One region of the Staphylococcus sp. GDY8P57P genome, then DNA from elsewhere that is predicted to be linked to it. Evidence: predicted binding sites of a transcription regulator. Region 1 holds the regulator's gene; each other region holds the start of a gene.
The links. The regulator LexA, encoded in region 1, represses DNA repair genes until DNA is damaged. The targets are predictions, from matches to a motif close to CGAACATATGTTCG.

Region 1 (10,689 bases):
TACTTAAGAATTTAGGTGCTTGTTTCTCATCACTTAAAGAGAATAACATTCTACTTGTAGTGTAGACACCTGAATTTGTCGCTGATAATAATGATGTCAAAATAACAGCATTGATAACTGAAGCGGCAAATGCAACACCAATTCTATCAAATACAATTGTAAAAGGACTTTGTGAAACGGATTCATTCTCATTTAATAATAATGGATCTGTATATGGAATAATAGCCGCAATGACACCTATAGATAATACGTAGAATAATAAAATTCTCCAGAATACTTGTTTAACAGCTTTAGGCATTGTCTTTTGTGGATTGTCAGATTCACCAGCAGTTACTGCTACAACTTCAGTACCACCAACTGAGAAGCCGGCTACTAATAGTACGCCTAAGAAACCAGATATACCGCCTACGAATGGGGCGTCACCTTTTGTATAATTTTCAAAACCATACGTGTGACCACCTAAAATACCGAAAATCATCAAGAAGCCAACAATGATAAATATAATAATAGTTACAACTTTTATGAGTGATAACCAAAATTCAGTTTCTCCAAAGGCTTTAACCGTAAAAATATTTAATAAAAATACAATAGTTATAAAAATTAAGCTCCAAGTAAGTGGACTAAAGAATTTGAATACGTCCCAATAATAAAGCACATTTGAAGCTACCATTACATCTACGCTAGATACTAATGACCACATAATGTAATATAACCATCCCATAGTGAAGCCAAGAGAAGGGTCTACAAATCGCGTTGCGTAAGAACTGAATGATCCTGAAACAGGGTAAAAAGTTGCTAGTTCACCGATTGATGACATTAAAAAGTAAAGCATTACTCCGATTAATAAATAAGCTAAAATAGCGCCCCCAGGACCCGCTTGAGCAACAACACTACCTGTTGCTACAAAAAGCCCTGTACCAATTGCGCCACCTATAGCAATCATAGATATGTGTCTTGAGTTAAGACCACGTTTCATATTGTTATCTTCCATATGATGACTCCTAATTCTAAAATTTAAAATATACAAACCATTTTAATCCTTTTGAAGAGAGTATTCAATAACTTTTGAACAATTTAGCTTAAAAATTTTAAATTTTCTGACTTTTTACAGATTATTGAAAATGTTTCAATTATAGGACTTATGGGTTTATTAATAGTAGATTCTAAATTATAATTATTATAAATAAGTGAAAGGGGAATTAACTATGGCGAAAGATGATAAAAGATTGACTGGTTTGTTTGGGCACCCAGTTTCAGATAGAGAAAACAGTATGACAGCTGGTCCGCGAGGTCCTCTATTAATGCAAGATGCTTATTTCTTAGAGCAAATGTCTCACTTTGATCGTGAGGTCATTCCTGAACGTCGTATGCACGCGAAAGGTTCAGGTGCATTTGGTACCTTTACTGTTACAAATGATATTACAAAATATACAAATGCTAAAATCTTTTCAGAAGTAGGGAAACAAACAGAAATGTTTGCACGTTTCTCAACAGTAGCAGGTGAACGTGGCGCTGCCGATTTAGAAAGGGATATCCGAGGATTTGCACTAAAATTCTACACTGAAGAAGGTAACTGGGATTTAGTAGGTAACAATACACCTGTATTCTTCTTTAGAGATCCTAAATTATTTGTGAGTTTAAACCGTGCCGTTAAAAGAGATCCACGTACTAATATGAGAAGTCCACAAAATAACTGGGACTTCTGGACTGGTTTACCTGAAGCGTTACACCAAGTTACTATTTTAATGTCTGATAGAGGTATGCCAAAAGATTTCCGCCATATGCATGGTTTCGGTTCGCACACATATTCTATGTACAATGATGAAGGTGAACGTGTATGGGTTAAATATCATTTCAGAACGCAACAAGGTATCGAAAATTATACTGATGATGAAGCGGCTGAAATTGTAGGTCAAGACAGAGAATCTTCTCAACGTGACTTATATGATGCAATCGAAAACGGCGATTATCCTAAATGGAAAATGTATATCCAAGTCATGACAGAGGAACAAGCTAAAAATCACCCAGATAATCCATTTGATTTAACTAAAGTATGGTACAAAGGTGATTATCCATTAATTGAAGTCGGTGAATTTGAACTTAACAGAAACCCTGAAAACTATTTCATGGATGTAGAACAAGCAGCGTTCGCACCAACAAACATTATTCCTGGTTTAGACTTCTCACCAGATAAAATGTTACAAGGTCGACTATTCTCATACGGTGATGCACAACGTTATAGATTAGGTGTTAACCACTGGCAAATACCTGTAAACCAACCTAAAGGTGTTGGTGTTGAAAACATGTGTCCATTTAGTCGTGATGGCCAAATGAGATTCCTTGATGGTAACCAAGGTGGAGGCCCACATTACTATCCAAATAATAAAGGTGTGTATCAATCACAACCTGAATATAAGAAACCAGCATTCCCTGTAGACGGTGATGGCTACGAATATAATCAAAGACAAGACGATGACAATTACTTTGAACAACCAGGTAAATTATTCCGTTTACAATCAGATGATGCGAAAGAAAGAATCTTTACAAACACAGCAAATGCAATGGATGGTGTGAGTGAAGATGTTAAACATAGACATATCCGTCATTGCTATAAAGCTGATCCAGAATATGGTAAAGGTGTTGCCAAAGCCTTAGAAATCGATATCAATGATGTTGATTTAGAAGGTACTAACGACGAAACTTACGAAAATTTTAAATAGTACTGAAAAAATTCAATTGCGTTGAACATTGTATTATGGTAAAATTTTAAATCGTAAGTATTCCTAGTTAAACAAGAAAGGATGTTAATTATGCGCGTTAATGTAACATTAGCTTGCACAGAATGTGGCGATCGTAATTATATTACTACTAAAAACAAACGTAACAATCCTGAGCGTATTGAAATGAAAAAATATTGCCCAAGATTAAATAAATACACGCTACACCGTGAAACTAAATAATATCTTATCTTTTAAATACGACAATAAAGATAAAGTTAACAATGGGAAGTAGGGCAGAAACAATATTTTCTCAAATTTATTTCATTGTCCTCCCCAGGCTAGGTTGACTAGGTTTGAAATAGCTTGGTTTAAGCGTATTTCAAATCATCAACTATTGCCAAAATGATAATAGAGGCTGAGACATTTTATTTTGTCTCAGCCTCTTTTCTACGATTAGTCAAATACTTATAATATGGCAGTTTTATGAGGGTTCTCATTAGGCTGCTTTCTTAATTTGACGTAATAATTGATATGATAATGATCGTAAGAATACTGTCCATTTATAATAGTCATGATCATTCAAAATAAACGTTTTCTCGTTTTTTAATGATCACGAATGTTTGCAATTAATTTATTAAATTGAGTTATTCGTCTTGTAAATTTAAAATCATATGTTATTATATAAAACGTAATAATTATGATTTATAAAAATAGGAGTGACTCAAATGGCAAAAAAATCTAAAATTGCTAAAGAAATGAAAAGAGAAAAATTAGTAAATCAATATTATGAATTACGTCAAGAATTAAAAGCAAAAGGAGATTATGAAGCATTACGTAAATTACCACGTGATTCTTCTCCAACACGTTTAACTCGTAGATGTAAAGTGACAGGCCGTCCAAGAGGTGTCATGAGAAAATTCGAAATGTCTAGAATCGCATTTAGAGAACATGCACATAAAGGACAAATTCCTGGTGTTAAAAAATCAAGTTGGTAAAATTCAAATCTAGTACCTTAGTCCATTTACAAGACAATTAAAACATTGTAAAGTATATAAGGGTGAGAAAATGAATGATTTTTAGTTTTGATATACTAAACGTTCGTTTTTACTTAATAAATATGATTGTATAGGGGCTAAAAAGTATGAAAATTTTTGATTATGAGGATATTCAATTAATTCCAAATAAATGTATCGTTGAAAGTCGTTCTGAATGTGATACAACTGTCCAATTCGGACCTAAAACATTCAAGTTACCTGTAGTTCCTGCAAATATGCAGACTGTAATGAGTGAAGAATTAGCGCATTGGTTTGCCAAAAATGATTACTTTTATATAATGCATCGCTTTGATGAAGAAGCTCGTATTCCATTTATTCAAAATATGCAAAAAGAAGGTTTATTTGCTTCTATATCAGTAGGTGTTAAAGCAAATGAATTTAAATTTATTGAAGATTTAGCTGACAAACAATTGGCGCCTGAGTATATTACGATTGATATCGCTCATGGACACTCAGATTCAGTTATTAAAATGATTAAGCATATTAAAAAGCATATTCCTTCATCATTTGTAATTGCTGGGAATGTAGGTACGCCAGAAGGTGTTCGAGAACTTGAAAATGCAGGCGCTGACGCCACTAAAGTTGGAATTGGGCCAGGTAGAGTTTGTATTACTAAGATTAAGACTGGTTTTGGTACTGGTGGCTGGCAATTAGCAGCCTTAAACATTTGTAGTAAAGCAGCACGTAAACCTATTATTGCTGATGGTGGTTTAAGAACACATGGTGATATAGCCAAATCAATTCGTTTTGGTGCGAGTATGGTGATGATTGGTTCTTTATTTGCTGCTCACGAAGAGTCACCAGGTGAAACAGTTGAATTAGACGGTAAACGTTATAAAGAATATTTTGGTAGTGCATCTGAATTCCAAAAAGGCGAACATAAGAATGTAGAAGGCAAAAAAATGTTTGTTGAACACAAAGGGTCATTAAAAGATACTTTGACTGAAATGCAACAAGATTTACAAAGTTCAATTTCATACGCAGGTGGAAAAGATTTAAAATCATTAACAACTGTAGATTATGTTATCGTACGAAATTCAATTTTTAATGGGGACAAAGATTAAAATTTGAGTGGCAGGTGTACATTATCAAAAAATTCTTTTTACTTTCATTGGTATTGTTATTTGTAACTTTATTAATACCATTAAAAGAAAATCAAATACTAATAAATATTCAAAATGACGTAAGAAGTAAAGTTCAACAAGTAATGAACCAAGACTCAAGTGTTAAAAACAATGCACTAAAGACACCTAAAGATCAAGACTTTGCAATCAATAATATTCAAATGAATATGTCCAAAGACAAAGTTGAGCGTCAATTAGGTCAACCTAAAAGAGTAACATCTAACGAATATGGAACGAAATGGTATACCTATTACAACAATGATTACGAAAACTTTGTTATGGTTAGCTATATTGATAATAAGGTCAATGCATTGTATAGTAATCAGAATGTCATTACTTCTAAATCTAAAGTGAAATATAACACACCTAAAGATGTCGTAAAAGAACGACTTGGTAAGCCGTTAAAAGAAATGGTTAAAGGCAGATATCGAATTGATATCAGTAGTGATGAATATGATGTTTTCCATGAGGATAATATTTATACAACTGTTTTTTATGATAAACATAATGACAATGGTGTTACCGCATTACTTCAAGTTAGTGATGCTATGGAAAAAAGATTGACTCAACACTATGGTGCACCATCCTCAACGTTAGAACAGAGTTTTGAATATCAAAATTATGATTTAGTTAATGCAGAGCGAAAACAACATGGACTGAATACATTAAGTTATGCTCAAGATGTGTCTAATACTGCGAGAAAGCATAGTGAAGATATGGTAAAACAGAATTATTTTGATCATAACAATTTAGATGGGGCATCCCCATTTGATAGATTAAAGGCTGATAACATTGACTTTAACGCTGCAGGTGAAAATTTAGCTTACGGTCAACAAAATAGTATATTTGCACATGAAGGATTAATGAATTCACTTGGTCATAGAAAAAATATATTGAATTCAAATTTTAAAACACTAGGGGTAGGCGTTGATTTTAATGATGAGCGTCAGCCATATTGGACAGAAAATTATACTGGGTAAGTGTTTTAAACCAACTTATTTAGGGTATCTTTTAGTTGATAAGGAAGTTGATATTATGACAACTAAAGATGTGAAAAAACTAGATATTCTAGACAAAGTTAAAGAAATTTTGAATAAAAAAGAAAATGAAAAGCAAAAGAACTAGCAAAGTCTACATTGTAAACTTTGCTAGTTCTTTATTTATTTCGATATATAAGAGAGAGGTAAACGTAAATTTTAAAATTTAGAACTACAATTCTCTATATAAACCAATCACTTTACCTATAACGGTTACGTTATCAAGATAAATTGGGCTCATTGTACTATTTTCAGGTTGTAATCTATAACGTGTTTTCTCTTTATAGAAACGTTTAACCGTTGCCTCATCATCTTCAGTCATAGCTACAATAATGTCTCCGTTTTCAGCAATGGTTTGACTTCTAACGATAACTTTGTCTCCGTCTAAAATGCCAGCTTCAATCATACTTTCACCAACAACATTTAAAATGAAAATGTCACTATTGTGTGTAGATGTTAAATGCTCTGGTAATGGAAAATATTCTTCAATATTTTCTACTGCAGTAATTGGAATACCAGCAGTAACTTTACCGATTACAGGAACGTAAATTGTTTCTTCCATGTTAACTGAATCATTCGTTTGTTCGCTAACAATTTCAATTGCTCTTGGTTTAGTAGGGTCTCTTTTAATATATCCTTTTTCTTCTAGTCGCGATAAATGGCCGTGGACAGTAGAACTTGACGCTAATCCAACAGCTTCACCGATTTCTCGAACACTAGGTGGATATCCTTTCGTTTGTACTACATGTTTAATATAATCATATATTTCGCTTTGACGTTTAGTTAATTCTCTCATATATAGGCACTCCCTAGTTTTATTTAACTATAGTATAGCATTTATTTATTTAATGAACAAACATTTGTTCGTTTTTGTGTTGACTAGGAACAGATGTTCTGTTAAAGTGTGTATACAAACAAATGTTCTAGAGGTGGAAGTAATGTTTAATAAATATAAAAATAAATTAATTACGAATATAGCTGTTGTATCAATATCTTGTGTTGTTTTTATAGTATTTTTCATGAATTTATATCATAACGCTCAAACGGAACAAACGTACGAAATCACTGATCATACAATTTCTAAACAGGCAATAATTAAAGATGATAATAAGAACGTAAATAACACGAATGGGGAACAAAATGACTACAAAGTGTTCGCCTTTGTCAGATAAGTATCAATTTTGAGGTCTATCGAAGCTATTGAAATGTCTATAGCTTTTGCCTAGGCCTCTTTTTTGTTATATTCTATGAAGTAAAAGAGAATGAAATAGGAAAATATAGAAAGAGTGATAAAGATGCCTCAAGATAATTTAAATATAGATAGAATTAATGAACTAGCTAAAAAGAAAAAAGAGCAGGGCTTGACGGAAGCTGAAGCTAAAGAACAGTCAAAATTACGTAAAAAATATTTAGAAGCATTTAGAAAAGGATTTAAACAACAAATTGAAAGTACAAAAGTAATTGATCCAGAAGGTAATGATGTTACGCCTGAAAAATTAAAAAAAATTCAAGCACAAAATAAAAAGTAGTAAATTTAAAGTAAGGTTCTTTGAGACTAAACGATTATCAATTACACTATTTTTAAGTTATAATATAACAAATATGATTTAAATAGAAGGGAAGTATTAGAGATGTTTAACGAGAAAGATCAACTAGCGATAGATACTATTAGAGCTTTAAGTATCGATGCAATAGAAGAAGCTAATTCAGGTCACCCTGGGTTACCAATGGGCGCTGCACCAATGGCATACACGTTATGGACACGCCATTTAAATTTTAACCCTCAATCTAAAGACTATTTTAATAGAGACCGCTTTGTATTGTCAGCAGGCCATGGTTCTGCGCTATTATATAGCTTATTACATGTTTCAGGTAGTCTTGAATTAGAAGAATTAAAGCAATTTAGACAATGGGGCTCTAAAACACCTGGACACCCTGAATTCAGACACACTGATGGTGTTGAAGTTACTACTGGTCCTCTAGGACAAGGTTTTGCTATGTCAGTGGGTATGGCATTAGCTGAAGATCATTTAGCTGGTAAATTTAATAAAGATGACTTCAATATTGTTGATCACTATACTTACGTACTAGCATCTGATGGTGACTTAATGGAAGGTATTTCTCATGAAGCTGCTTCATTTGCAGGTCACAACCAATTAGATAAATTAATCGTATTATATGATTCAAATGATATCTCATTAGACGGGGAATTAAACAAAGCATTTTCAGAAGATGTAAAAGAACGTTTCGAAAGTTATGGTTGGAATCACATTTTAGTTAAAGATGGTAATGATCTTGATGCTATTGATCAAGCGATTACGAAAGCTAAATCACAACATGGACCAACGATGATTGAAGTTAAGACAATTATTGGTTATGGTGCGCCTAATGTTAGCGGAACGAATGGCGTTCACGGTGCACCACTAGGTTCAGATGAAAGAAAATTAACATTTGAAGCATATGGTTTAGATCCAGAAAAACGTTTCAACGTTCCAGAAGAAGTATATGAAATTTTCCAAACTACAATGCTAAAACGTGCAAATGAACATGAAGACGCATGGAAAGCATTATTAGAAACGTATTCAAATAAATATCCAGAATTAGCTGATGAATTTAAATTGGCTATTAGCGGTAAATTACCAACAAATTATAGAGATGAATTACCACGCTTTGATAGCGATCATAATGCTGCAACTCGTGCTGATTCAGGAGAAATCATCCAAGCGTTAAGTAAATCTGTGCCTTCATTCTTTGGTGGCTCAGCTGACTTAGCTGGTTCAAATAAATCAAATGTAAAAGAAGCAACTGATTATGATAGAAATACACCTGAAGGTAAAAATATATGGTTTGGCGTGCGTGAATTCGTAATGGGTGCAGCTGTAAATGGTATGGCAGCACACGGCGGTTTACATCCATATGGTGCAACATTCTTTGTATTTAGTGACTACTTAAAACCTGCGTTACGCTTATCAGCTATTATGGGATTAAATTCAACATTTATCTTTACACATGATTCAATTGCAGTAGGTGAAGATGGTCCTACTCATGAACCAATTGAACAATTAGCTGGATTAAGATCTATTCCAAATATGAATGTTATACGTCCCGCGGATGGAAACGAAACAAGAGTAGCATGGGAAGTTGCGCTAGAATCAGAACAAACACCTACTTCATTAGTACTTACACGTCAAAATCTACCATATTTAGACGTTGATGAAGATACAGTTGAACAAGGTGTTCGTAAAGGTGCTTATGTTGTTTTTGAAACAGAAACTAAGCCTGAATACTTGTTACTAGCAACTGGTTCAGAAGTTAGCTTAGCTATTGAAGCGGCTAAAGATTTAGATAAACAAGGTAAAGGTGTACGTGTAGTATCAATGCCAAACTGGTTTGCTTTTGAACAACAATCAGATGAATATAAAGCATCTGTAATTCCTAAAGAAATCACTAAACGTGTGGCAATTGAAATGGCATCACCACTAGGATGGCATAAATATGTTGGAACAGAAGGTAAAGTGATTGGTATTGATCAGTTTGGTGCAAGTGCCCCTGGTGATTTAGTTGTCGAAAAATATGGTTTCACAAAAGAAAATGTATTAAATCAAATTCGTACACTTTAATGATGGAAAAATGAAAGCTTGGCACAAAAAGATAGTGGAAATATTAGTTAATGCCTAGAAGTTAACTAATCTAAGACAGCGTTTGAACATGCCTTCTTAGTCATATATCTTTGTAGGGGCGGGACAATGAATTCAAATTGAATTTTGTCCCGCTTCATTTATTTATAAAAATATATAATTGATTTTAAATTTTTATGTGTAAGTTTAAAAATAAGACTTACATTTGAGTAAGTATTTGTTATGATAACATTTGGATATAGATTTACTAACTAGCTCTTGAAAATAGAATAGTAATTTAGTAAAATTCAGTAGGATATAGAAAGTGGGTGAAACAATGGCAACGTGGTTAGCAATTTTATTAATCATTGTAGCGCTTATCGGTGGACTAGTTGGTGGTTTCTTTTTAGCACGTAAATACATGATGGATTATCTGAAAAAAAACCCACCTATTAATGAAGAAATGTTACGTATGATGATGATGCAAATGGGTCAAAAACCATCGCAAAAGAAAATCAATCAAATGATGACAATGATGAATAAAAACATGGATCAAAACATGAAAAGTTCAAAAAAATAATCTTCTAACGGATTGTAAGACCTTTAAGGTTTACAATCCTTTATTTTTATAGTAAAACATCTTTAGTGTTATTTAAAAAAATTAAAAAGATTTAAAATATCAAATTACTTTTAATTAAGTAATCTCTAGTAAGAGTTTATGAATATAAGAGGGTGTAACGTTGGCATATTTAATTTTTTCAATTGTATTTGCATTATTTATGGGAATCGTGGTAATTTTTATTCGCATGAAAGCACAAAACTTTCCTGTTAATGAAAAGAAAATCATTTTACCACCATTTTTTATGGCTACAGGTGCATTGATGTATGTGATTCCGTACTTTAGATTAACTGGGATGGAAATCTTAGAATCAATCATACTCGGCGTTTTATTCTCTACAGTCCTAATATGGACAAGTCATTTTGAGATACATGGTACTGATATTTATATGAAGCGTTCTAAAGCATTTCCAATTATTTTAATATCATTGTTAATTATACGAACTGTAATTAAAATATTTATTAGTAGTCAAATTGATCCAGGTGAAATTGGCGGTATGTTCTTCTTATTAGCCTTT
Region 2 (10,689 bases), on a different contig from region 1:
GCACAGTTCCCTAAAATTAATAGAGGTGTAGATATTGCTAGTGAAGGGCTTGATTTAGCACATTCACGTCTGAACGATGCACAAGGATATCTTACAGCTGCGCAGCAACGTGTAGGTGATTACCAAGAAGCGGCCAATCGTGCACAAGAGGTAAATAATCAAGCTAATAACAGCTTGCGTCAACAAAGTACATCGGGATTGCCACACTATGATATTCAGAAGTTGAGTACGGATAGTAGCCAAGACACTGTCAACGATAATCAAATTGTGTCAGACAAAGACGTGAAGTCGATGAACAGTGCGCTTGCAGAAGCGTTACTCACACTTTCTAGTCATTCTGATACTCAAGCGAAAGCGACACAGTCAGACATCAATGCCTTGAAAACGATATCCTATGGCGTCATCGGTTCTAATCGACCAACTGAATTTAATGAGATGTTACGAAATTTAAAAACACGTCTTGAAAACAGCTCGAAAAATAACCAACAACTGATCGACGTATTAAAGGAATTAGAAAAAAGAGAACATGTCGATTTATCATCACAAATTAAACAAGTAGAAAGTGCAAATAATCGCATCAGTGATACATTGCGTTCAACGAATCAACTTATTGATGCCTTGAAAAATGGCAGTTCAGGAAAAGCAGAAGCGGTTAATGTATTACGTTCATTACCAGATTTAAATAAAGCGTTAGGTAACTACCGTGACTTTATTAAAAATGACTTAAACAATCGTTTGTTAGTCGTATCTAATCAAATTACGCAAGAATTAAATAAAGGTCAGAATACGCTATCAGACGTTCAATCTAAATTAAATACAATTAATCGTGTTATCATTGCGGGTCAAGATATTGTAGCGGATGGGCAAAATCGCATTGCTAATATTCAAAGCGAATTGCCGGCTTTAGAACAAACATATATTAATGCGATGCAAACGGCACAGAACTACTTCCCGACTGTAAAAGCAGACGTAGCGAATGCAGCAGACTTTGTTCGTAATGATTTACCTGAGTTAGAGCAACAACTTGCTAATGCGACAGCAACTGTAAATGCGAATTTACCAACATTGTTTAATAAGTATGACAATGCAGTTGATTTATTAAATCAAAATCAACCACGTGCGAAAGAGGCATTAGCTAACTTAGCGAATTTCTCTGAAAATCGTTTGCCTGATATTGAAAAAGATTTAGACAAAGCGAATAAAATCTTCAAGAAATTAGACGAAGACGATGCGGTTGATAAAGTCATTGATGCGTTGAAGAATGACTTGAAGAAACAAGCTAATGTGATCGCCAATCCAATTCATAAAAAACAAGTGGATGTCTTCCCAGTTAAAGATTATGGTTCAGGTATGACACCATTCTATACCTCATTATCTATATGGGTAGGTGCCTTGCTATTAGTAAGTTTATTGTCTGTAGATAATAAACATGAATCATTGAGAGACGAATTGACGAAACGTCAAATTTATTTAGGTAAAGGTGCATTCTTTATCATGATGGGAATCATTCAAACACTGATTGTAACCATTGGGGACTTAGTGATTTTGAAAGCACAAGTTGAATCACCGATACTATTTATCTTAGTTGCATTATGTGGTGCGATTGTCTTTAACACAATAGTGTATACATGCGTATCATTACTTGGTAACCCAGGTAAAGCAATCGCAATTATTTTATTAGTACTACAAATTGCCGGTGGTGGGGGTACTTTCCCAGTCGTTACAGCACCTAAATTCTTCCAAACCATTTCACCATATTTACCGTTCACGTATGTGATAGATTCATTACGTGAAACAGTAGGTGGCATTGTACCGGAAATATTAATCACAAAAATGCTTATCCTAGCACTATTCGGATTAGGATTCTTTATTCTAGGTATCTTAGTCAAACCAGTGTTAGATCCAGTAATGCGTAAAATTTCTAAACGTGTAGATGAAAGTAAAGTTACTGAATAGACGCAAAAATGATATTTAGATAGTAGGAAGCGACTGGGACAAAATTCCTAGCAAAATAGGGAGTGGGAGAGAATTCTTTTTGAATTCGTCGTCCCACTCCCTTCTTTATTTACTTATCCTGGAACTTTATGCCCCGGATGTTTTGGTAACATCTATTTAGCGTTAGCTCACTCAAATTTTATTGGTTTGTACCATTAGAATTATTTGCTTTAGCTGAACTACTTGAACTTTGTGTTGAACTACTTTGAGTTGTTGTTTTGTTCTGAGTGTTCGGTTGAGAGGTTGCCGGTTGTTGTGTCGATGGTTGTGTACTTGGTTGTTGTGTTGTTTGTGTTTCTTTCGTCTTTTTCTCTGAAGTAGCACTTTCTGAACTATTTTGTCTAGAACTGTTTTCTTTTGTTTTAGATGATTGTGTTGCAGAGTTATTTGGTTGTGTCGAATCATTTTGTTGAGTATTTACATTATTGTTTGACGCTGGCTCTGATTGTGCATTTTCCCCATTATCAGACGCATTAGATTGTGATTCAGTTTGTGTTTCACTTGTTTTATCTTTTTTGTCTTTTTTATCATGTTTTTCAGTTTTATGGTCATCGCTCGAATTTGAATGTTTAGTACCAGTTGCTGCAAAAAATATTGAAAAGCCTAAAGCAACAATAAGTAATAAAATGATGATACCTGCCAATACTTTTTTCAAAGTGTGTCCTCCGTCCTTAATTCATTTCTTTATCTTATTATAATAAAACTTCATAAAATAGATAGTATTAACACAACTTTATAATATTAAATTTTGTTTACTAAAATTTTGATAAATAGGTCTTAAGTACAGTGAATGTTTGTATGTATTGTGCGATAATATAAGTGAAGTGTAATTCTAATATAGAAAGAAGGACTAACATGAATAAAGTAGTTAAAACTATTGCCTCAACAACATTAGCATTTGGAACACTTTTAGGAGTGAGTAGCGCAGTACTACCAGTACAAGATACTGCCCATGCAGCAACTCAAACGAAAGGGTATTATTACGCTTATAATGGTTACGTTGATAAAGATGCTAAATTCTTAACAGATAAAAACTTTATTAACGCAATTAAGCATGACAACATTAAATTTAACGGTATTAAACTTGCTAAAACGAACAGTACAACAGTTAAAGAGAAGTATAATCAGAAATTTACTGGTGTAACGAGCGACGGTAAAAAAGCGAATAAGTTACAATTTATAGTCAAAGGTGATTTAACGTATAATCAACTTAAAAAAGCATATGGTAAAGATTTGAAAAAAGTAAAAGGTAACAAAAATGCCAAAGGTAGCGGTATTTACGTATACAAACCTAATAAAAATGGTTTAGCGGCATCATTCGTACTTAATGAAGGCAAAGTTGTAGAAGTAGATATTAGTTATGCAGGCTTTACAACAAGTAAATAACTTTAGATTTGGGAGTGGAACAACACAGTCGAAAGGAATGTGGTTCTACTCCCTTTATTTCAATTTAGCTAAAACGCAATACCTGGTTCAGTGATAAGCATCACTCATTGCGTACCACACTTACTCCACATTACAAATAACCGCAAAGTCGAGTTTCATTGTTTGTGAGCCATTCTCATTACTAATGGTGATGCATCGATTCAATGAATCAATCCGACGTATATAGGCTGCAATGGATTGAATATAACCATTTCTCCAATAACTAATCATCGCCAGTTGATGCTGTGTGAACTTGTAAGTCAGCTGACGATTAATCATTTCAAATTGATCATCTGATAAAGAAGGCATGGCAATTTTATTCTGTTCCTCAATAAAATCATTCAACCGTTGATATTGTTCTGGCATTGTCGCAAATGGCGCCCACTTCACCATGCCACGTCCTTGAGGAATATTAGCGTCTAAATATTGTCTTGGTATTTTACGATAATCTGTTTCATATTTATATTCATCTGGCGCATTAGGATTTGGAATCATGTTAACCACCTCAACATCATTATAGAACATATGTTCGTACTTTGGAAGAGGTTTTTTACAATATAAATGAATTTTATATTTATGGCGGAAAAGTAAAAAAGACTATATAAAAGAGCCATAAGTTTAACAAAGGGGAAGTAAACTTATGGCTATAGTCATTACATAATATAACTTTTTGTGAAGGAGTTAATGGGGATGTTACTCCTACATTTAGTATAACATAATTTATATAAAAACATTATTTAACGATTTGTGAAATTTAATTTTGTATAATTTATAACATTCACAGATTAAGCACAAATGCGCTTTCCTTATCAAAGAATAAAAATTGTATAACCACTTTGAATAGCGTATGATATGTTTAGTTATAAAGAAAGAAGGCTATTCATTTGAGAAAATCAACGCAAACATTCGTCACTGCAACCTTGGCATTAAGTACATTATTAGGTGTAGGTGTTACCGGTACATTAACGGAAACATCTATCGCACATGCCGAATCTAAAACGATGTCAAACACAACGACTACTCAAGCCAATGCGACATCTGCCTATTACAATTATAAAGGGTATGCGGGTCAAGACGTATCTTTTGTATTAGACAAACATTTTAAAAATGCAGTAAAAGCTGAGAATGTCACATTTAATGGTGTTAAATTAAAGCCAACATCATCGACTAAAAATGTTAAAAAATATGATCAATATTTCAGAAATGTATCTAAAGACGGTAAAACAGCATCATTACTTGATTTAAAGGTGACTGGGCAATTATCATTAGACCAATTAAATAAAGTTTATGGTAAAGACTTACAAAAAATTGATAATCATAAACATAATACAACGGGCATTTACTACTACCAACCCAATACAAAGGGAATGACAGTTTGGTTTGATGTAGAAAAAGGTAAAGTGGATCGTGTAGTAATGGGCTATAGTACCGTGAAACAAGCAATGAAAGAAACGAAATAGCATAATGGTGACACTCCGAAAGTTGAGTAATAATGCTCACTTTTGGAGTTTTTTTGTGAAAATAAATAAAAATGATAGCAAAATTCATGAAATAGCCAACACCACGATATACGAAAAGATGATACGTTAAAGGTAAGAATACATACAGCTTTATGCTGTATAGGGGTAGAGGAGTTTATAATATGAAAAAGAGTAAACGTCTAGATCTCATCGAAACGGTAGTTAAGAATAATCGCTTTAATAAAAAAGAAGAGATTGCAGATTATATTGATACACATTTTGGCGTACGTTATAGCATCACTACAATTTCAAGAGATTTAAAAGAATTAAAGATATTTAAAGTCCCAGCAGTAAGTAACCAATCGTATTATAAAAAGTTAGATAATACACAACAAATGGATGCTAAAACGAAACTACTTCATTATTACGATAATGAAATTCAAAGTATCATCATCAAAGATAGTTACATACTAATCAAAACCTCTCCTGGATTTGCACAAGGTATAAATTATTTTATTGATCGCATGAATATTGCAGAAATCCTTGGAACAGTGGGGGGCAATGACACATTAATGGTACTTACAAATTCAGAGGAAATGGCAAAATATGTTCACTATAAACTGTTTAATCATAAATATTCAAATTAATGCATAAAATATAATGTGGATTTACGTTTTGATGTTATCTATAATAGTGTGTGAAACGCTTAAAATATAATGTTCACATCTTGAGCGTTCATCGTGTTAAACGTAAAAATGATAAGTGTTTATAAATACAGAATGATGCATAAAAAACTTTTTCGGTTAGATATCAGCATGTCAACATGAATGAAATATACATAATAATCACTAATTACCTAACATTATTGTATATTCAATCAAAAATATGCATTGAATAACCAAAAAGCATGAATTAACACACATTTAGAATGTGAAAACAATCACATAATGAAATCTGAAAGCGCTTTATACTCTAGTTGTAGATAAATAAAGGAGGAAATGAATATGACTCAAGGACCTATCCAAGTAAACAGTGAAATCGGCAGATTGAAAACAGTATTACTCAAACGACCTGGTAAAGAACTAGAAAATTTAGTACCAGATCACTTAAGTGGCTTGCTATTCGATGATATTCCTTATTTAAAAGTGGCACAAGAAGAACACGACAAATTTGCACAAACACTTCGTGATGAAGGTGTAGAAGTTGTTTATCTAGAAAAACTAGCAGCTGAAGCCATTGCAGATAAAGATGTGCGTGAACAATTTATTGATGATATTCTTGCAGAATCTCAAAAAACAGTCTTAGGACATGAAGCTGAAATTAAAACATTCTTTGCGACATTATCTGACCAAGAATTAATCGACAAAATTATGGCTGGTGTAAGAAAAGAAGAAATTGAACTTAAAACAACACATCTCGTTGAATATATGGATGATAGATATCCATTCTATTTAGACCCAATGCCTAACCTTTACTTTACACGTGACCCTCAAGCATCAGTAGGTAGAGGTATGACAATCAACAGAATGTATTGGAGAGCACGTCGTAGAGAATCTCTATTTATGACATACATTCTAAAATACCACCCAAGATTTAAAGATGCAGATGTACCGGTATGGTTAGACAGAAATTCACCATTTAACATCGAAGGTGGCGATGAGTTAATTCTTTCTAAAGATGTTTTAGCCATTGGTATTTCAGAGCGTACATCAGCACAAGCGATTGAACGCTTAGCACGTAATATATTCAAAGATGAATCTACAACATTCAAAAAAGTGATTGCGATTGAAATTCCAAATAGCCGTACATTCATGCATTTAGATACCGTATTCACAATGATTGACTACGATAAATTCACAGTACATTCAGCAATTTTCAAAGAAGAAAATAATATGAATTTATTTACAATTGAATACGATGAAGCCAAAGACGACATTAAAATCACACATTCTAATAAATTACGTGAAACACTTGCAGATGTACTTGGTGTTGAAAAAATCGAGTTTATTCCAACAGGTAACGGTGATGTTATCGACGGTGCACGTGAACAATGGAATGATGGTTCAAATACATTATGTATCCGCCCAGGTGTAGTTGTTACTTACGACCGAAACTACGTATCAAACCAATTACTTCGTGACAAAGGTATTAAAGTACTTGAAATCACAGGTAGTGAGCTTGTTCGTGGACGTGGGGGCCCAAGATGTATGAGCCAACCATTATTTAGAGAAGACATTTAAAGTATTTCGAGCAACTATAAGGACTTATTTTGAAAATACATCGCTGAGAAAGTGATGTAGCAATATAACACAAGGAGAAGGGTTTGAAGCAAATTGCCAATCAATTGAATAACGATGCTTCAAGCCCTTAATTTAAAAGTAATCCTCCTTAGAAGGGGAAATGAATTATGAATGAATCAGACACAAACAAACTTGGTAAAACGTCACTCATTGGTTTAGTTATTGGTTCTATGATTGGTGGCGGTGCGTTCAACATCATTTCTGATATGGGTGGTCAAGCCGGTGGTTTAGCCATTATGATTGGTTGGATCATCACTGCAATTGGAATGATTTCACTCGCATTTGTTTTCCAAAATCTCACTAATGTAAGACCGGACTTAGAAGGCGGTATTTACAGTTATGCACAAGCTGGATTTGGTGACTTTATTGGTTTCTCAAGTGCTTGGGGCTATTGGTTTGCTGCTTTTCTAGGTAACGTAGCCTATGCAACATTATTGATGTCAGCGGTAGGTAACTTCTTCCCAATCTTCAAAGGTGGTAATACACTACCAAGTATTATCGTCGCTTCTTTCTTGCTATGGGGTGTGCACTTCTTAATACTTAGAGGTGTTGAAACCGCAGCTTTCATCAATAGTATTGTAACTGTTGCAAAGTTAATTCCTATATTCTTAGTTATTATTTGTATGATTGTAGTATTTAATTTCGATACATTCAAAGCAGGATTCTATGGCATGACAAGTGGAGGTACAGGTGTATTTAGTTGGGGCGATACAATGTCTCAAGTGAAGAGTACAATGCTTGTAACCGTATGGGTGTTCACTGGTATTGAAGGTGCAGTGGTATTCTCAGGTCGTGCTAAATCGAAAAAAGACGTAGGTACTGCTACCGTTATTGGACTTGTTTCAGTCCTCGTTATTTATTTCTTAATGACCGTCTTAGCACAAGGTGTCATTCAACAAAATCAAATTGCTGATCTTGCAAGTCCATCTATGGCACAAGTTTTAGAACATATCGTTGGTCATTGGGGTTCAGTTCTCGTTAACATTGGTTTAATCATTTCTGTTTTAGGTGCATGGCTTGGTTGGACGTTATTAGCTGGTGAGCTACCATTCATAGTGGCCAAAGATGGCTTGTTCCCGAAATGGTTTGCTAAAGAAAATAAAAATAAAGCACCTATTAATGCATTATTAATTACAAATATTTTAGTACAAATATTCTTAGTCAGCATGTTATTTACAGATAGTGCATATCAATTTGCATTTTCACTTGCATCAAGCGCGATTTTAATTCCGTATATGTTTAGTGCCTTTTATCAATTGAAATATACAATTGAACATAAAGGACACGCTACAGTGAAACAATGGACAATCGGTATCATTGCATCTATCTATGCGATATGGCTTGTGTACGCTGCAGGTATTGATTACTTGTTATTAACCATGTTGCTCTATATCCCTGGTCTATTTGTTTATCGTTTCGTACAACGTAATAATCATAAACCGTTAACGAAAGGTGATTATATCTTATTTGCAGTCATCATCATACTTGCAATAATAGGTATTATTCGCTTAGCGATGGGTAGCGTTTCAGTATTCTAATAAAAAGTTTTAAAAGGTTTAGGAGTGTATCTCAATGGCTGGAAAGACATTTATCAACAACAGAGATAATGATTTAAGTGAAGGACTCAAACAATTAGCGTCTTACTTAAATATTCCAACAGGTGTCATTCAAGCATTCAAGAGTGAGTGTTTCATACGACATTACAATAAAGGACAAATCATATATTATTCATCTGATCAACCTACATATGTGTATTTGTTACTAGACGGGATTGTTTTGCGTGAAACAATAAATGAAGATGGAGACGCTTATCGTAAGCTGAATAAATCGCAGGTATTATTTCCGTTAAATCATCTCTTTCGGAAAATGGAATTAAACGAGATGTGCACAGCTATTACACCATGTAATGTAATAGGCATACCTAAAGATATGTTGGAATATCTTTGTAAAAATCATGACGACATATTTGTTACACTGTTCGAAAAGTTAAATAACGAACTTGAACTTCTAATGGAATACAATATGGCATTAACTACAAAATTGGCGAGAGAACGTATTGAGAAAGTACTATATTATTTATGTCATGCAATAGGATACGATCATGATGAATTTTACGAAATTAATCATATCATGACCATTCAACTACTAAGTGATTTAGCAGGTATTTCACGTGAAACAACAGGCCATATTGTACATGAATTAAAAGAAGAGAAAAAATTAATAAAAAATGGCAAAAATTGGATGATTATAAAGTAATACAATAAGACACAAAGACCCCTTTATATAAAAGAACGTTTATATTAAACTACCAAAACCGATATAAACACAATTGCTACTTTGAGTCCGGGATATAAAGTTCCTGGATACATAAGGCACCTCGTTCATTAAGTTAGATGATGCGAAAGGTGCCTTATTTTTTTAAGCATTCTTATATGAAATGATATAGAAATGCAAAGTAACTTGGCGAGATGACTGAAGGAGTCGCGCTTTGGTGACACCTTTGTCGAAAAAAGTGTAAAATGGATATAATGATTTATTATTAGAAGGGATGATAATGAATATGGCACTCATGACAATCAATTACTTCTCACCAGCTTTAGGTATGCAACAATCGTTTGTAGCAATCATTCCAGAAGACGCGAGTTTCTTCGACGATACACCATCGCCGAAATCGTATCAAACATTGATGCTACTACATGGATTATCAAGTGATGCAACATCGTATACACGTTTCACAAGTATTGAGCGATATGCAGATGAACATCGATTAGCCATTATTATGCCAAATGCAGATCATAGTGGTTATGCGAATATGGCGTACGGTCATAGTTATTATGACCACATATTGGAAGTGTATCACTATGCGCATAAGTTACTGCCATTATCGACACGGCGTGAAGACAATTTTATTGCAGGACATTCAATGGGTGGGTATGGCACGATGAAATTTGCATTAACACAAGGTGAGCTATTCGCTAAAGCATCACCATTATCTGCAGTCTTTCAAGCACAAGGACTAATGGAACTTGATTATACTGATTTCGCACCTAAAGCGATTACTGGGGAAGATACCAATATCAAAGGGACTGAACTCGATACATATCATTTAGTTGATGAAGCCGTTGACAAAGGCTTAACTCTACCTGAGTTATTCATTCAATGTGGGACAGAAGATTTCTTATACGAAGACAACCAACAATTTATGGCCTACTTGGATGATAAAGGGATAGACTATCAATACGAAGAAAGCCCAGGTGAACACGATTATGCCTTCTGGGATAAAGCGATTAAACGTACAATTGAATGGTTAGTGGAAGCATAAATAGGGAACCCAAATGATTTCATCATTATACGAAGATGGTGCCAATAAAATGCTGTCTTCGAGACTGAGACATAAACAATATAATCATGCTACTTTGCCAATTCACAGTAGCTGACTGAACTGAGATATCGCTTAAATCAAGCATTTCTCGGTTCTAATCATTCTTGCGGAGGTGGGCGGGGCCCAA
Region 3 (10,689 bases), on a different contig from region 1:
AAATTGCACGACAAGGATACCATTTCACTATTTATGTACCCTATGGTAATGACTGGTTTGGTTATTTCATGCGTAGATTAGCTGAGCGTCCACAAAATTTAGCACTAGCATATCAAGAGTTCGTCTCAACTAAAACATTGAAGAAAATTGGCCTTTTCACTAGTTTAGGACTTGGAGCAGCCTTTATAATTTCAGGTGTAACTAAACTTATAAAACGATAAGTCCGGGACAAAAATAATATAATGAAGCTATTTTGCAAATTCGCAGTAGCTGACTGAACTGAGAAGGCGCTTTAATCAAGCTTTTCTCAGTTCTAGTCATCCTTGCGGGGGTGGGACGACGAATTTAAAAGAATTCTGTTCCACTCCCTTTTTATTATATACCTTTATATTAAAGCTAAGGAATGAGTTCTAACTACTACCTATGACTGATTTGTAACCATAGAGGTAGATTTATAAATGAAACAGTGTACAATATTTCTATGAAATAATGACTGTTAATTCAATAGGAAGGATTTGATGTAACTGTGTTTCATCAAATTGAACAATGGTTTGATTTATTACAAGGTTTTGGTTATTTAGCTGGGTTTATCATATTATTTTTTAGGGCCATTGTACCAGTGCTTCCATTAACATTGTATGTTATTTTATGTGTTCATGCGTATGGCTTTTTAGCAGGTACGATTGTGAGTTGGTTAGGTGTTGTAGCAGGTACTTACACTGTCTTCTTCTTCTGTAGAAAATTTGTGAATGCCAACTTTATGAAACGGATTAAATCAAGACGATCAGTCGAAAGATTAATTCATTTTATTGACAGACAAGGTTTGGTACCTATATTTATCTTGATGTGCTTTCCATTTACCCCTAATACACTTGTTAACTTTGTAGCTAGTTTGTCTCATATTAGAGGTAAATATTACTTTATGATTTTACTTGTTTCTAAGCTTATTTCTATCACATTTTTGGCAATTATGGGAAAAAGTGTAACAACTTTTTTTACACATCCTTTTAGAGCAGTCATGATAATAATGATAACGATAGCATTATGGTTTATTGGTAAGAAAGTAGAAGGCTATTTTATGGGTTCGGACAAGGAGTGACAACGTGCGTAGAATTGCAAGTTGGGTAGTAGCATTACTATTTGCTTGTCTCTTTGTCATTTTTATACAAATGTTCATCATTAAAAGTGCGGTCGTTGAAACTAACGATATGTCTCCCACTTTAAATAAAGGTGATCGCGTCATTGTTAATAAAATAAAAATCACCTTTAACTTATTGGATGATGGTGATATCATCATGTATCGCCAAAATAATCAATTGCACTTTGGTCGATTGGTGGGTAAACCTGGTGAATCTATAGAAATCAGAAATGGTGAATTGTATAGAGATGATAGACAAGTTGACAAATTTTATGCTAAAAATAGAGATATTAATAATTTTGCGATAAGAGATTTACATGATTCTGATGGTGATATTATTCCACCAAATTCATATTTTGTTTTAAATGATAATGGTGATAAACGCAGTGATTCACGTAGATATGGATTAATAGATAAAGACGATATTGTTGGAGATGTTCATTTGAAATATTATCCATTTAAAGAATTTACCTATCAATTTAATAAGTAGATGAGGTGTTAATAGTGAAAAAAGAAATAGTTGAATGGATTGTGGCCATAGCGGTAGGTTTATTACTAGTATGGGTAATGGTAAACTTCGTCGCTAAGTCATATACGATTAAAGGCGATTCTATGGATCCAACATTAAAAGATGGCGAACACGTTATGGTCAATATTTTAGGATATAAAGTTGGAGACATTAAAAAAGGGAACGTTATCGTTTTTCATGCGAATCAACAAGACGACTATGTAAAACGTGTTATTGGCGTGCCGGGAGATAGTGTTGTTTATAAAGATGACAAACTATATGTGAATGGTAAAAAGATAGATGAACCGTATCTTGATTACAATGAAAAGCGTAAACAAGGAGAATATATTACGGGTTCATTTGAAACGAAAGATTTACTAAATGCCAATCCTAAATCCAATGTTATACCTAAAGATAAGTATTTAGTTTTAGGTGATAATCGAGAAGTAAGTAAGGATAGTAGAGCATTCGGGTTAATCGATAAAGATCAAATTGTAGGTAAAGTATCATTTAGATTTTGGCCATTCAGTGAATTTAAGTTTAATTTTAATCCTGACAACGATAAATAAAGGCATTGACTAATGATTTGATTTATACCTATCAGGGCTGGTAATGGAATGTTATAGAGGTTCCAACCAGTCTTTTTTTGTTCACTATTTTAATGCAACAAAACATTTTTAGGAACGTATGTTCTATGTTAAAATGAACTCAAAGGAGTGTGGGAATAATGGAGTTGAACGCATACATAGGTAGAGCCGGGACAGGTAAATCCCATTATATGATTAATAATATAAAGCAACAAATGAAAGATGACCCACTTGGTGATCCGATTATTTTAATCGCACCAACTCAAAGTACGTTTCAATTAGAACAAGCTTTTGTAAGTGACAAGGCATTGAATGGAAGTTTAAGAACTGAAGTGCTTCACTTTGAACGTTTGAGTTATAGAGTTTTTCAGGAAGTAGGGGGATTAACTGAAGAACGATTAACGCAAGCAGCCACTGAGATGATGATTTATGATCTTGTTCAACAACATCAATCTGAACTCAAATTATATCGATCACAAGTGAATTACTATGGATTTAGTGAGAAGTTAAGTGAGCAAATTCAAGATTTTAAGAAATATGCTGTTACGCCTGAACATTTGAAATCCTTTTTGCAAGATAATGGCATAAGTACGAGAACGAAACATAAATTAGAAGATATATCCTTCATATACCAATCTTTTGAGGAACGTATAAATGGAACGTTTATTACCTCAGAGGATAGCTTAAATCATTTTATTGATATTTTGAATCAATCAGAATGGATTAAAAGGTCAGAAATATACATAGACGGGTTCCATAACTTCTCTACATTGGAATATCAAATAATTAAAGCGCTGGTACAAAATGCCAAAAAAGTTACAGTCCTTCTGACAACAGATGGTATTGAAGATCCATTCAGTCTCTTTAGAAAACCATCCGAAGTATTAACCCACTTAAAGGAAATTGCTAATGATTTAAATATAGACTTACAACAACAATTATTTAAACAACAACATCGTTTTAACAACAAAGATTTAATGCAATTGGAACAACAATTTGATGCACTGCAAATTAATCCTGTAACTTATGAAGGTAATATTAATATTTTAGAATCATCAAGTATACGTGAAGAAGTGAATGAAGTGGCTCGCCAAATTATAAAAGATACACGAGATAAGCAATATCGATACCAAGATATCGCTATACTGTATCGCGATGAAAGCTATGCCTATTTATTTGACTCTGTACTTCCACAATATGACATCCCATTTAATATAGATACCAAAAGATCAATGACACATCATCCCATCATGGAAATGGTGCGTTCGCTTTTAGAAGTAATTCAAACGAACTGGAATATGAGTCCGATGATGCGCTTAATTAAAACCAATATTTTGTCTAATCATTTTAAAGATAGTGCGTATTTAATTGATTTATTAGAGAATTTTGTAGTTGAACGTGGCGTTTATGGCAAACGTTGGCTCGATGATAAATTATTTAGTGTAGATAATTTTACTAAAATGGGCCGAAAAGAGCATAAATTGACTGTTGAAGAACGAGAAACGTTTGAGCAAGTCGTTAATTTGAAGCATGATATTATCGATAAAATAGTAACTTTCGAAAAGGCAATGAACGAAGCGGATAATGTAAGAGGATTTGCGACAGCATTTTATGAAACTATGGAGTCATTTGATTTACCAAAATATTTAATGACACATCGGGACCAACTAGATGTCGAGGGTCATCATGAAGAAGCAGAAGAAATTGACCAAATTTGGAATGGCCTTATCCAAATATTAGATGATTTAGTCACTGTATTTGATAATGAAGATATGACACTTAAACGCTTTTTAGAAGTTTTTGATATTGGTTTGGAACAATTAGAGTTTGTTATGATTCCGCAAACACTCGACCAAGTTAGTATAGGGACAATGGATCTAGCTAAGGTAGACAATAAAAAGCATATTTATATGGTTGGAATGAATGATGGCGCAATGCCACAACCTGTTTCGTCTTCTAGTTTAATAACTGATGAAGAAAAGAAAATGTTTGAGCAACAGACACAAGTTGAATTGAGTCCAACCTCAGATATCTTACAAATGGATGAAGCATTTGTTTGCTATATTGCGATGACACGAGGCAGTGACCAAGTTACATTTTCATATAGCTTAATGGGGGCTCAAGGTGAGGATAAAGAGAAGAGTCCGTTTCTTGATCAAATACAAGCATTGTTTAATGGTTTAGAAGTAACGAATATTCACTATAAACATAATGCTCAACCTATTTCTTTAATGGAACATCCGCATCAAACTAAGGTAGCACTATTTGAATCGCTAAAGCGTTGGTTGGAAGCAGAGATGGTTGCAGATATATGGGTAGATGCGTATCAAGTTATGCGAGATAATGACAAATTGAACGATGGTTTAAGTTACTTATTAACAGCGTTGACATATGATAATGAAACGGTGCAATTAGATGAACCGTTGGCAGCATCATTATATGGTTCAACAATTAATGCCAGCGTTTCTAGATTTGAAGGATATAATGACTGTCCATTTAAACATTACGCGAACCATGGTCTAAGATTAAATGAACGCACGAAATATAAACTTGAAAATTTTGATTTAGGTAATATTTTCCATACTGCATTAAAGTATATTTCTGATAAGATTAATGGCGATTTTAAAAATCTTGATAATAAAAAGATTCGCGCATTAACTGTTGAAGCTTTAGAAAATGTATTGCCGCAAGTTCAGTTTAATCTTATGGATTCAAATGCGTACTACCGATATATGTCTAAACGAATTGGTGTTATTGTTGAAAGTACGCTGAAAGCACTACGCTACCAAAATAAAAATACAAAGTTTAAACCGCAACGATTCGAAGCAGGATTTAGAAAATCACCTAAGAACAGTGAAGAACTTATTGCACAACCATTAATTACAGAACAAGGTATTCCAGTTAATATACGCGGACAAATTGATCGTATAGATGCTTATACTAAGAATGATACGAGTTATATAAATATCATTGATTATAAATCATCTAATCCGAGTGCGACATTAGATTTGAAAAAGGTTTATTATGGCAAACAAATGCAAATGATGACTTATATGGATATTGCATTGCAAAATGCCCAAAGACTGGGCTTGTCAAATGAAATTAAACCAGGTGGACTATTGTATTTCCATGTCCACGATGAACGTCTTAACTTTAAAGATTGGGGCGAATTGCAAGATGATGCTTTAACAGAAGATAAACTGGAACAAGCATTTTTGAAAGAGTATAAATTACGTGGCTTAGTTAATAGTGATATGGATGTCGTAGATGCATTAGATATTCGATTAGAAGACATTGGCAAATCTGATATTGTTCCAGTTAGTTTGAAGAAAGATGGAAGTATTGGTAGTAGGGGAAGTAGTGTGGCTGATGAAACAACGATTCATAAATTTATTAAGCACAATAAAGATAATTTTATAAATACTGCTACAAACATTATGAAAGGTCACACTGAAGTTGCACCACTTAAATTTGATGACCAACTCCCATGCCAGTTTTGTAATTTTAAATCTGTTTGTCACGTGGATACGATGATAGATAGTAAACATTATCGTCATGTAGATGAAACAATAGACCCTATTAAAGCAGTACAAGATGTCGAGTTAGAAAGTGGTGATAATAATGAATGATATTCCGATTAAACCTAAAGATGCGCAATGGACAGATGCGCAATGGAAAAGTATATATGCTAATGGGAAGGATATATTAGTAGCCGCTGCTGCTGGTTCCGGCAAAACTGCCGTTTTAGTAGAAAGGATTATCCAAAAAATAATTAGAGACGAAATAGATGTTGATAAGTTACTTGTTGTAACATTTACTAATTTAAGTGCTAGAGAAATGAAACATCGTGTAGATCAACGTATTCAACAAGCTTCAATTGAAGATCCAAGCAATGAACATTTAAAGAATCAACGTATTAAAATTCATCAAGCACAAATTTCAACACTACATAGTTTCTGTCTAAAGATTATCCAACAGCACTATGATGTCATTGATTTAGATCCCAACTTCCGTACTATAAGTGATGTGGAAAATGTACTTTTACTTGAACAAGCTATTGATGAGGTACTAGAAAAACATTATGAAACACCAGATGTTGAGTTTCTTACGCTTGTGGAACAATTATCGAATGACCGAAATGATGATAGTTTTAGAGATTTATTAAAACGTTTCTACAACTTTAGTATCGCTAATCCATCACCATTTGAGTGGCTAGATTCATTAGTTGATATCTATGACAATGAAGATAAACATGTAGCTTATTTGAAAGAATTAGAAAAACTAGCAAAAATTTATATCAAAGCAGCATACCGTACCTTATTAGAAGCGGAAAATAACTTTTTAAATTGTATTGAAGCAGAAAAACATTTAGATGTTATTAAATTAGAAAAATACAAATGTGAAAAAATGCTAGAGGGTAATGTAATAAATTATGAAGAAATTATTAATTACGCTTCTGAAAAATTGCCTACAATTACTAAAAAATTAAAAGACACGAATGAAGACGCAGGTATAAGTGCTCAATTTTTAACAAATGCGAAAGACTTTTATGATGACTATAAAAAGCTATTATTAAATGTAAAAAATAAGTATTTAATGCGTTCTTTTGAAGAATTAAAGGTAGATATGAAGCGTTTAGCACCAAGAATACAGTATCTTGTTCGAATTGTTAAAGATATTATTAATGATTTTGCTGATAAGAAACGTAGTCGTAACGTTCTAGATTTTTCTGATTATGAACACTTTGCATTACAAATATTAACAGATCAAGAAGGAAATGCTTCACCCATCGCTAAAGCATATCGTGACCAGTTTTCAGAAATATTAGTAGATGAATATCAAGATACAAACCAAGTACAAGAAGCTATTATATCTAAAATTAAACGTGGCGATGAGTCTAATGGTAATTTATTTATGGTAGGCGATGTTAAACAATCTATTTATAAATTTAGACAAGCTGACCCAACGCTATTTATGAATAAATATCATCGTTTTACAAAGAATGGTGATGGAACTGGTATGCGTATTGATTTATCTAAAAATTTCCGTTCGCGTAAAGAAGTGCTCGCCACGACCAACTATTTATTTGATCATATGATGGATGAAGAAGTTGGTGAAATTGATTATGATGCTGATGCACGACTTTATTTTGGTGCTACTAAATATTCCGATAAATCTATGCCACTTGAATTACATGCATTAGTTCAAGATAAAAGCAGTGATGCTGATTTAGAAAAATTAGAACAAGAAGCCCGTTATATCGTTGAACAAGTTAAAGATATCGTTGAAAATAAACAGGTATATGACATGAAGACGGAAACATATAGACAGGCGACTTTCAAAGATATTGTCATACTTGAGAGAGGTTTGAAAAATGCACGTAATTTGCAACAGGTATTTAAAGACAATAATATTCCGTTTCATGTAAATAGTAAGGAAGGATACTTCGAACAAACGGAAGTGCGATTAGTCTTATCTTTTTTAAGAACTGTCGATAATCCATTGCAAGATATTTATCTAGTTGGATTGATGAGATCGGTCATCTATCAATTTACAGAAGATGAATTAGCCCATATACGTGTACTCAGTATGAATGATGATTATTTCTACCAATCTATCATGCACTATATTAAAGATGAGGAAGCGCGACCAGCATTAGTTAAAAAGTTACAACGTTTTATCGATGATTTAACAATGTATCAAGCCTATAGTCAGTCACACCCAGTCTACCAACTCATTGACAAATTTTATAATGACCACTATGTTATTCAATATTTTAGTGGCTTAATAGGTGGTAAAGGTAGACGTGCAAATCTTTATGGATTGTTCAACAAAGCAGTGGAATTTGAGAATTCTAGCTTTAGAGGATTATATCAATTCATAAGGTTTATTGATGAATTAATCGAGCGCAATAAAGACTTTGGTGAAGAGAACGTTATAGGACCTAATGATAATGTGGTGCGAATGATGACAGTTCATAGTAGTAAAGGTTTAGAGTTCCCATATGTGATTTACTCTGGACTCTCTAAAAATTTCAATAAAGGTGATTTACGCAAACCACTAATTTTAAATCAAAAATATGGTCTGGGTATTGATTATTATGATTTGGAACAAAATGTGACGTATCCTTCTCTATCATCAGTAGTCATTAAATCAATTACTGAAAAAGAATTAATCTCAGAAGAAATGCGCTTGATGTATGTGGCTATGACCCGTGCTAAAGAACAACTCATTCTTATTGGGACAATTGATAAGGAAGAAGTCTTAGAAAAATATGAACGACTGCCTATTTCAAATAATCATATTGCATTACACAAGCGTTTATCCGCTGATCGACCTTTTGATTTAATTTATAGTATTTTAGCTAAGTATCAATCTTCATCTCTATTACCAGAATATCAATTTGAAAAATCAATTGATCAATTAGATGAAAGTTTACGTCCTTCTGTGGAAATTAAGGTCGTACATTTTGAAGCACTTTCGATTGAAAATAGTGAGTCTGAGCAGGAACGTCGTAGCGTTTCAGATTTAGAGACAGAAGGCTCTCATGATGGTGCTTTGAAACAACAAATTAATGATCAACTATCTTTTGAATATCCTTACTTAAAGGATACGAAGAAGCCATCAAAACAATCCGTTTCTGAATTAAAGCGCCAATTAGAAACAGAAGAAAGTGGCACAAGTTATGAAAGAGTCAGACAATATCGTATTGGTGTTTCAACGTATGAAAGACCAAAATTCCTAAGCGCTAATCGCAATCGAAAAGCTAATGAAATTGGTACCTTAATGCATACGGTTATGCAACATTTACCATTTAAAGAAACACGAATGACTGAAACAGAATTAAATGATTATATTGATGAGTTAATCGCAAAGCATATCATTGAAGAGGACGCTAAGAAAGATATTCAATTTGAAGCAGTTATGAATTTTATCAGAAGTGACTTGTATATGACGATTACACAAGCTGATGAAGTATATAGAGAGTTACCGTTTGTTGTAAATCAAGCACGTGTTGACGAAATGCCTGAAGAGGATGAAGATGTATCCATAATTCAAGGAATGATTGATTTAATTTTCTTAAAAGGCGGGCAATATTACTTTGTAGATTATAAGACGGATGCCTTTAATAAACGTAGGGGTATGACGGATGAAGAAATAGGTAATCAACTTCGAGATAAATATAAAATTCAAATGAAGTATTATCAAAATACCTTAGAAACGATTTTGAATTCTAAAGTGTTTGGTTATCTGTATTTCTTCCAATTTGGTCAAATGAGTATCGACGACGGTGACAAACGATCTTCTAATTAAATATCATGCAATTCACTAAATTTCTAAAATTTCAGACATATATATTTGTGGTTTAGCAAAGATTAAAGTTATAATATGTATTAAGATATAGATGAGGAGTTGATACTGAATGAAATTTCTATCATTCAATTATAATGACGCTGAATCTTACGGCGTAAAAGTTAAGCGTGAAGACGCAGTTTGGGATCTAAAAAAAGTGTTTGCACAATTTGGCGAAGGTGACTTCCACCCTAAAACACTATTAGAAGGTTTACAACAAAACCAAACACTTGATTTCCAAGAACAAGTACGTAAAGCAGTTGTCGCAGCTGAAGATAGTGGTAAAGCAGAAGAATTCAAAATCGCTTTCAATGATATTGAATTCTTGCCACCGGTTACACCACCAAATAATGTTATCGCATTCGGTCGTAATTACCAAGATCACGCAAGTGAATTAAATCATGAGGTACAACGTTTATACGTATTCACTAAAGCAGCATCATCATTAACTGGTGATGAATCAACAATTCCAAATCATAAAGATATCACTGATCAATTAGATTATGAAGGCGAATTAGGTATCGTCATCGGCAAATCTGGAGAAAAAATTCCAAAAGCGTTAGCATTGGACTATATTTATGGTTACACAATTATTAATGATATCACTGACCGTAAAGCACAAAATGAACAAGATCAGGCATTTTTATCTAAAAGTTTAACTGGTGGTTGCCCAATGGGACCTTACATTGTAACTAAAGATGAGTTACCAACACCAGAAAATGTTAATATTGTAACTAAAGTTAACAATGAAATTCGTCAAGATGGTAATACAAGTCAAATGATTAATAAAATTGATGACTTAATTGAAGAGATTTCTAAATATGTAGCATTGCATCCAGGAGATATTATTGCTACAGGTACACCAGCTGGTGTGGGTGCAGGATTACAACCACCTCAATTCTTACAACCAGGTGATGAAGTTAAAGTTACGATTGATAATATTGGTACATTAACTACTTATATCGCAAAAGATTAATGACTATTCAACATATAAATAGTCATGACTAGCTCATAATCAGTAACTAACTCAATTGCGATGACGTACACAATACGTCTTTCTTGATTCCATATATTTATATAGGAGTGGTAAATTGAACGCATCA

Region 2: the regulator LexA is predicted to act here: its motif matches at 3,939-3,952, upstream of KA878_RS10730 (YolD-like family protein).
Region 3: the regulator LexA is predicted to act here: its motif matches at 2,327-2,340, upstream of addB (helicase-exonuclease AddAB subunit AddB).

The regions. Positions count from the first base shown of each region.
Region 1 is NZ_JAESLK010000005.1:23,621-34,309, reverse strand. Features, by position in the region: gene KA878_RS02195 (amino acid permease) at 1-991, opposite strand, end outside; gene KA878_RS02190 (catalase) at 1,206-2,720, shown strand; gene rpmG (50S ribosomal protein L33) at 2,811-2,960, shown strand; gene rpsN (30S ribosomal protein S14) at 3,446-3,715, shown strand; gene guaC (GMP reductase) at 3,862-4,839, shown strand; gene KA878_RS02170 (CAP domain-containing protein) at 4,854-5,879, shown strand; gene lexA (transcriptional repressor LexA) at 6,109-6,732, opposite strand; gene sosA (DNA damage-induced cell division inhibitor SosA) at 6,875-7,108, shown strand; gene KA878_RS02155 (DUF896 domain-containing protein) at 7,232-7,465, shown strand; gene tkt (transketolase) at 7,568-9,556, shown strand; gene KA878_RS02145 (YneF family protein) at 9,891-10,133, shown strand; gene KA878_RS02140 (CcdC family protein) at 10,294-10,689, shown strand, end outside.
Region 2 is NZ_JAESLK010000035.1:9,403-20,091, forward strand. Features, by position in the region: gene KA878_RS10715 (YhgE/Pip domain-containing protein) at 1-1,956, shown strand, start outside; gene KA878_RS10720 (hypothetical protein) at 2,135-2,650, opposite strand; gene isaB (immunodominant staphylococcal antigen IsaB family protein) at 2,851-3,381, shown strand; gene KA878_RS10730 (YolD-like family protein) at 3,502-3,915, opposite strand; gene isaB (immunodominant staphylococcal antigen IsaB family protein) at 4,305-4,880, shown strand; gene KA878_RS10740 (arginine repressor) at 5,063-5,527, shown strand; gene arcA (arginine deiminase) at 5,885-7,120, shown strand; gene arcD (arginine-ornithine antiporter) at 7,288-8,718, shown strand; gene KA878_RS10755 (Crp/Fnr family transcriptional regulator) at 8,753-9,436, shown strand; gene KA878_RS10760 (alpha/beta hydrolase) at 9,741-10,502, shown strand.
Region 3 is NZ_JAESLK010000003.1:195,394-206,082, forward strand. Features, by position in the region: gene KA878_RS01585 (proline dehydrogenase family protein) at 1-221, shown strand, start outside; gene KA878_RS01590 (TVP38/TMEM64 family protein) at 527-1,099, shown strand; gene lepB (signal peptidase I) at 1,104-1,628, shown strand; gene lepB (signal peptidase I) at 1,643-2,215, shown strand; gene addB (helicase-exonuclease AddAB subunit AddB) at 2,374-5,862, shown strand; gene addA (helicase-exonuclease AddAB subunit AddA) at 5,855-9,547, shown strand; gene KA878_RS01615 (fumarylacetoacetate hydrolase family protein) at 9,657-10,562, shown strand.